DNA from 3 places in the Synechococcus sp. JA-3-3Ab genome. Region 2 is predicted to be linked to each of the others. Evidence: riboswitches for the same ligand, from Rfam matches in the RefSeq annotation. Region 2 holds a riboswitch; each other region holds the start of a gene.
The links. A riboswitch is a leader RNA that binds a small molecule or an ion and turns the genes downstream of it on or off. The one in region 2 is predicted to bind cobalamin.
Positions count from the first base shown of each region.

Region 1: it holds a riboswitch for cobalamin, as region 2 does, so the genes downstream of both, CYA_RS05185 (TonB-dependent receptor) here and metE (5-methyltetrahydropteroyltriglutamate--homocysteine S-methyltransferase) in region 2, are expected to answer to the same signal.
Region 3: it holds a riboswitch for cobalamin, as region 2 does, so the genes downstream of both, CYA_RS11165 (sirohydrochlorin chelatase) here and metE (5-methyltetrahydropteroyltriglutamate--homocysteine S-methyltransferase) in region 2, are expected to answer to the same signal.

Region 1 covers NC_007775.1:1,133,806-1,136,067, reverse strand. Annotated here, with positions in the region: gene CYA_RS05190 (DUF1565 domain-containing protein) at 1-654, shown strand, start outside; cobalamin riboswitch at 746-887, shown strand; gene CYA_RS05185 (TonB-dependent receptor) at 927-2,262, shown strand, end outside.
Region 2 covers NC_007775.1:143,499-145,760, forward strand. Annotated here, with positions in the region: gene metE (5-methyltetrahydropteroyltriglutamate--homocysteine S-methyltransferase) at 1-1,358, opposite strand, end outside; cobalamin riboswitch at 1,814-2,019, opposite strand.
Region 3 covers NC_007775.1:2,382,263-2,384,524, forward strand. Annotated here, with positions in the region: gene CYA_RS11160 (heavy metal translocating P-type ATPase) at 1-1,139, shown strand, start outside; cobalamin riboswitch at 1,175-1,318, shown strand; gene CYA_RS11165 (sirohydrochlorin chelatase) at 1,348-2,262, shown strand, end outside.

The DNA.
Region 1 (2,262 bases), 990 kb from region 2:
AACGCCCCGCCACCCATTGCGGCAGGCGGCTTGACGCTGCCCACACCTCCGCAGGCCGAGCCTCCGGCTCCCAGCAGGGATCCCCAGCCGGCGGCGGCCTCTCCCACCTTGCCGGTGGTGACGGTGCCCCAATCGACTGCCCCCGTTCCCCCTCCTGCAGCGGGATCGGGAGGGCGCATTTTGCCCAGTGCCCCCCCTCAGCCGGCAGGCGCTCAACCCCAGGAGTTTGTTGCCGTCCCCTTCACCCCCGATGGCTCCACCACGCCTGCCCAACCGGTTGAGCCTGCTCCTGCCACTCCCGTCCGCCAGCAATCTGTGGCTCCTCTCACGGATATTACTACCCTCCTGCCACCCCCGGCTCGCCGACAAGCGGGCAGCAGCCCAACAACCCCCCCTGTTCCCGTTGCCGCGGCTCCAGAACCGGCGGTAGCCCCAGCAGAGTCGGCCACCCGCTTTCGTGTGCTGGTGACCCCCAAGGGCAGCGACGATTTGCAGCGGCTGCGGCAGCTCGTCCCCGAAGCGGTGGAGACCGTGTTCAACGGCAGGAGGGTGCTGCAGGCCGGCCTCTACGACAGCCGCAGCCAGGCCCAGTCAGTCTTGGATCGGCTGTTGGACGCCGGCTTTGACGCGGTGGCGGAGATGATCTTCCGTTGACCTCACTGCCCAGGGATCCCCCCCGGCAGGATAGGAACTCCCCAGCAGGGAATGTATGATGCCTAGCACGGCTTTTTCCAGAGCAATGGGGAGGAAAGCCGTGCCGTCAGGTTGTCCTGGGGATCAGCCAGGGCAAGCAATGGGGAAAGTCCGGTGCAAATCCGGCGCTGTGCCGCAACTGTGATGGGCTGAGGCCCTCAGTCAGGATGCCCGCCTGCGGCTTTGGCTCAAAGCTTAGCCCTTCCGCGTCGCACGGAAGCAGGAGCAACCGGATGAAAGTAACTGTATGTCTCAGCCTTGGGCTGGGGATCTTGAGTTTGGGGATCCCGGCCTGGGGGCAGGCAATCTTGGATACCGGCCTCAGCGCCGAGATTTTGAATCAACCCGTCACCACCCCGTTTCGCCGTCCCGGCCTGCTGCGAGAGTCTTCCCGCCCAGTCTATGTCATCACCCGCCAGCAGATGCGCCAGCAAGGGGCAAGGACGGTGCAGGAAGCCCTGCGCTACTTGCCCGGGATCCTCAGCGATGGCACAGCGGGAACTCAGTTGGGAGCTCTTAGCTCTCAATTCATGCGAGGGGCGCGAACGGCGCAGGTATTGGTGCTCTTGGATGGCCGCCCTCTCAACGATCTGGGTTTTTTCGGGGGGTTTGACCTCTCGCAAATCACCACCGATGTCGTCGAGCGAATTGAAGTCTCCCCCGGCGGCGGCTCTACCCTGTACGGCTCAGACGCCGTTGGCGGCGTGATCAACATCGTCACGGTGGAGCCGCAGCCAGAAACGGAGACGGTGCTGGAAGCGGCGGTCGGCAGCTACGGTCTCAATGAGCAAGGGATCCAAAGTCGCGGCCAAGCCCAGGATCTGGGCTGGGTGCTCAGCTATCGCCGTCTGCAAAGTAACAACGACTTTCCCTTTGCCATTGAGCGGCTGGGCAAGTCAGGCAGGCGGGAAAACTCGGCGGTGGAGTACCACAACTTGCAGGCCAAGCTCACCTGGCAACTGGCCGAAGATCAAGTCCTAACAGCCAACGCCCTCTACCTCAACAAAGCCTTTCGCGTGCCCGGTAGTGTAGAGTTTCCCTCTCCCGACGCAGAGCAAAACACCAACGATCTGCTGCTGGATCTCAGTTGGCTGTGGACTCAGGAAACAGGATCCCTGCAGGCAAGAGTCTTTTTGGACGATCTCAACTACCGCTTCAGCGCTCCGCAAAGCCAGGGATCCCGCGACGTCATCTTGCGCAATGGCTGGGGATCCCAGCTTCAATATGCTTGGCAGGCCGGCGAAAACCTAGAGGGAGTTTTGGGGGCAGATTATCGCTCTATCTCAGCCCGCAATACGACTTTTTCTTTTGCCAGGGGTTCTGCCAATATCAACTACGACGATACGGTTAACCAGGGGGCCCTGTTTGCCCGCCTGGACTACAGCCCGGATCCCCAGTTCCACCTCGACCTGGGCATCCGTCAGGACTTCAGCAGTTTGGCCAACGGCTCGGCCACCTCGCCGGCTGTGGGGATCCGGTGGGCAGTTGCCGAGGGAACTACCTTGAGGGCCAGCTACGCCGGCAGCTTTCGCACTCCCTTGATCTCGGAATTGTTCTTCCGGCTGCGCG
Region 2 (2,262 bases):
GCGTCAATGGCTGCTTCGTACTCCGCCTGCGAAACCTCCCCTCTTTTGTACTTAGCTCGCCACTGCCGCACCTCTGGAGTTTGGGGGAAGGAGCCAATGGTGGTGGTGGGCAAAGGTGGTAGCTGAACCTGCCGACTTAGGCGCTGCTCGTAGGGCAGGAATCGCTCGAAGTCCTGGAGCTTGAGGTTGGCCAAAGCCTGGCGCACTTGGGGGTTGGGGGGGCTAAACTGCGCAAAGCTCTGCCACTGCTGCTGGATTTCCGCCTGCTGGGCAGCAGTGTCTTCGCCGTTGAGGGCTCGCGCCAGGAGAGCTACTTCGGCCAGCTTCTGTTCGGCAAAGCTGAGGACATTTCTGAGGGGTTCCGGCAACTGGGCTTCCAGAGCAGCGTCGTGGGGCACAAATTGCAACGAAGCGGAAGGCTGCACCCGTAGGTTGGGAGCTACCCCCTGCAGCTCCCGCAGGCTGGCCAAGACGGTCTCAGGCTGAACCTTCCAGACATTCCGAGCGTCCACTACGCCAGCACCTAGGATCTGGTCAGCCGGAAAGCCATAGGTTCTTACCAGATCCAGGGTGTGGCCACGGGTAAAGTCAAGGCTAATGCCGGCCACCGGCAGTTGCACCACCCAGGGGTAAGTCTCCCCCAGGTCATCGAAGTAGGTGACCAAGTGGACACGGATCCCGGCGGTTGCCAACTGGCGGTAGCTCATTTCCACAGCTTCCCGCAGGCCACTTCCCTGGCTGGTAACCAAAATGGGATCGTGAATCTGGACTTCTGGGATCCCCAGCTGTTTTAACTCCTGGAGGAGATCCCGGTACAGAGGAAGGAGCTTTTCCAAGTCCGCCCGCAGATCCCCAGATCGCTGGCTAAGGCAGAGCAAAGTCACTGGACTGAGGACAACGGGGCTGGTGCGCTCCCCTAGGATCCCTTGGGCCCGCCGAACTCTTTCCAAAAAATCCCCAAAGTTAGGACTGGGATCGGCTTCCGGCTCAATTTCGGGTACCAAGTAGTGGTAGTTGGTGTCAAACCACTTGGTCATTTCCAAAGCCGGCAGGCCCTCCCGCCCCCGCGCCATGGCAAAGTAGCGGTCTAAACCCGACAGACCTCGGAACCGAGAGGGGATCAGCCCCAGCCAGGTGGCCCAGTCCAGTACATGGTCGTAGAGAGTCTGATCCCCTACCGCAATGTGATCAATCCCAGCTTGTAGCTGAGTCTGCCAGGCTTGAGTCTCCAAATCCCAAAAGGTAGCCAGCAGAGCCTCTGACCCTAGGGCACCACTCCAAAAGCCTTCCAAAGCTTTTTTGAGCTCGCGGCGCTTGCCCATGCGGGCATACCCCAATGTCATGGTTTGTGCAGTCATGTTGTGTGCCATCCCAAATACTGAGTTTTCTAATTTTCCTGCGTTCAATTCGCCCTCAACTGGGATCCCGCCCGCCAAGGAAGAAACCGGCTGTTCCTCTCTTGCCTCTGGAACCCCAACAAAACACTGCCTTTTGCGCAAAAAAGATACTCAACGCAGCCAGCGATCGCAGTGGCTACTTGCCAGCCACCAATTGAAGTCAGGAAGCCTGACATCTCACTCTTTCCTTCGCGTAGGCGGGCTGTAGATCTTGATAGATCTTGGTGCAACAGCACCCAAAATTTACTCTCTCCCGGCCAACTGGCTCAGAGTCTTGCTTGGGTTCTTGGACTTATTTCTACTGCTGAGGAGTACCGAAAGCTTGTGGGAGCAACGCCGGGAAAATGCTCAGGATAACGAAAGCAGAAACGAGCTAAAGCCAAGACAGTTACCATCTGTACCTCGCAGATGTTGTGAAGTTTAGAAAAACCATCGGCGGGCATTCTGACTGACACGGTTTTGGGGGACAAGATCTGGATCGGCAGCGAATGACTCTAGAGATTTGCTGCAGAACTTCTCCTAAACCGGATCACAGCTGCGGGACAGCGGCAGATTCTCACTGCTCTTTCCCCGTTTCCTCTGGCGGCTGATCCCCGTCAGAACCGATAGCTGAGCTACATCGTATCACGGAGTTCAGAGACGGGAGTAGAGTGCTTCAATCATCACCAAGCCAGCAGCCTTTGGAGCTACCAGACCTCACCTTTCACCCAGCGGTCTTGCAGGAAGTCATCGGAATCCTCTAAACATCCTCCCCCCCTGCATTGCTCTCAAGATAAGGCAGTGATAGCTTAGCTGCCATAAGTCTTGTCCAGGAGGCAAGGGGGTTTGCTCCTTTTTGCTGAAAAAGCGACAGATCGGGGTTTCT
Region 3 (2,262 bases), 690 kb from region 2:
TGAACACCATTGGGGTGCTGATCATCGCCTGCCCTTGTGCGCTGGGGTTGGCCACCCCCACCTCGATCATGGTGGCGACGGGGCGGGGGGCAGAACTGGGGATCCTGGTGAAGCGGGCCGAAAGCCTGGAATGGCTGGCCCATCGCCTGGGCACAGTCGTCCTGGACAAAACCGGCACCCTCACCGAAGGCCGTCCCAGCGTCACCGAGATCTGGACGCCAGGATCTTCCCCCCTAGCCCTGTTGCGCCTGGCAGCGGTGGTGGAACAACACTCGGAACATCCGCTGGCCCAGGCAGTGGTGCAAAAAGCCGAAGCCGAAGGCATCTCGATCCCGCCGGCCCAGCACTTTCAGGCAAAAGTGGGCGAGGGGGCAGAAGCCTGGGTGGAGGATCAGTGGGTCGGCATCGGTCGGCTGAGCTGGTTGCAGGCGATGGGGATCGCTTGGGATCCCTCTTGGTTGGAGCGGGTTCAGACCTGGGAAAGCCAGGGCAAAACGGTGATCGGCGTGGCGCAATCCCACCGTCTGGTGGGGCTGTTGGCCATTGCCGACCCCATTAAACCCACCTCCCCTGTAGCGGTGCGCCAGCTTCAGGAGATGGGCCTGGAGGTGATCCTGCTGACCGGGGATAACCCCACCACCGCCCAGGCCATTGCTCGGCAGGCAGGCATTCGCCGGGTGATCGCCCAAGTCCGCCCTGAGCAAAAGGCAGCCTATATTCGCCAGCTCAGACGGCCCCGCCACCGGGTAGCGATGGTGGGAGATGGCATTAACGATGCGCCGGCACTGGCAGAAGCCGATGTGGGGATCGCCATCGGGACGGGCACCGATGTGGCCATAGCCGCCAGCGACATTACCCTGATATCCGGCGATTTGCGGGGCGTGGTTACCGCCATTCAACTTAGCCGCGCCACCCTTGCCAACATCCGCCAAAACCTCTTCTTCGCCTTTATCTACAACACGCTCGGGATCCCGATTGCCGCCGGGGCGCTCTACCCCTTCACCGGTTGGCTGCTCAACCCCATGCTGGCGGGGGCGGCCATGGCCTTGAGCTCTGTTTCCGTAGTGGCTAATGCCCTGCGGCTGTGGCATTTTCGGCCCTCACCCCCAACCCCTCTCCCTGGGGGAGAGGGGAGCTAGGGATCAAGGCAGGGGGCCGGGGCTATCCCCCCAGGGGGGCTTGGTGAACGGCAGGCGGCAAGCTAACCTAAGAAGCTCGGGCAGACTGGGGAAAGCGCGGTGCAAATCCGCCACTGTGACGCAACTGTGATGGGATCCCTCCCTCAGCCAGAACACCCACCTGCCCTTGTCCTGTACCCCTTGCGATTCACAAGGAACGGAGTTTTTTGTGTTGGATGTCCTCAGTTTTTCCCCTCCCCGTGCGGTTGGGCAGTTTTCTTCTCCTGCCTTGCCCCTGTTGCTCATCGGCCATGGATCCCGTGACCCTGAAGGGCAGCAAGCCTTTCTGGAGCTGGCCCAAGTTTATCAATCCCTCACCCCCCATCGGCCGGTGATCCCCTGCTTTTTGGAGCTAGCCCAGCCCAGTATTGCCCAGGGGGTGGAACAATGCTTGGCCCAAGGGTGGCAGGAGATCGTGGCCCTGCCGCTGCTGCTTTTTGGGGCGCGCCACAACAAGTTCGACGTGACGGTGGAGCTGGATCGTCTGCAGGCCCTCCACCCGCAGTTGCGCATCCACTACGGCGGGCCGCTGGGGATCCGGGTCGAGATCTTGCAACTGTTGCGGGAGCGATTGGCCACTCTGCTGGCTGCCCAGCCGCAGCAGATCCCAGGGGCGGAAACGGTGTTGCTGTTTGTCGGTCGCGGCTCCAGCGATCCCGAAGCCAACGCCGAAGCCTGTAAGCTGGCCCGGCTGCTTTGGGAAGGATCCGGGTTTGCTGCCGTGGAAACCTGCTTTATCGGCATCACCCATCCCCGCCTGCCGGTGGGTCTGGAGCGGGCCCTCTCTTGGCAGCCGCGCCGGGTGGTTGTGCTGCCCTATTTTCTCTTTACAGGGGTGCTGGTGAAAAAAATCGAGGCGGCGGTGGAAGAACGGCGACGCCAATACCCCGAGATCGACTGGCTGATGCTGCCGGAATTGGGCCTTGTGGACGCGGTGCTGCACAGCCTGCAGCAACTGGAGCAGGAAGCTCTCCAGGGCCAAACCCTGATGAACTGCCACCTCTGCAAGTTTCGCCTGGCGGTGAGCGCAGAGCTGGGAGCGGGGCATACTCATCACCATGACCATGACTCCCATGGGCACGGA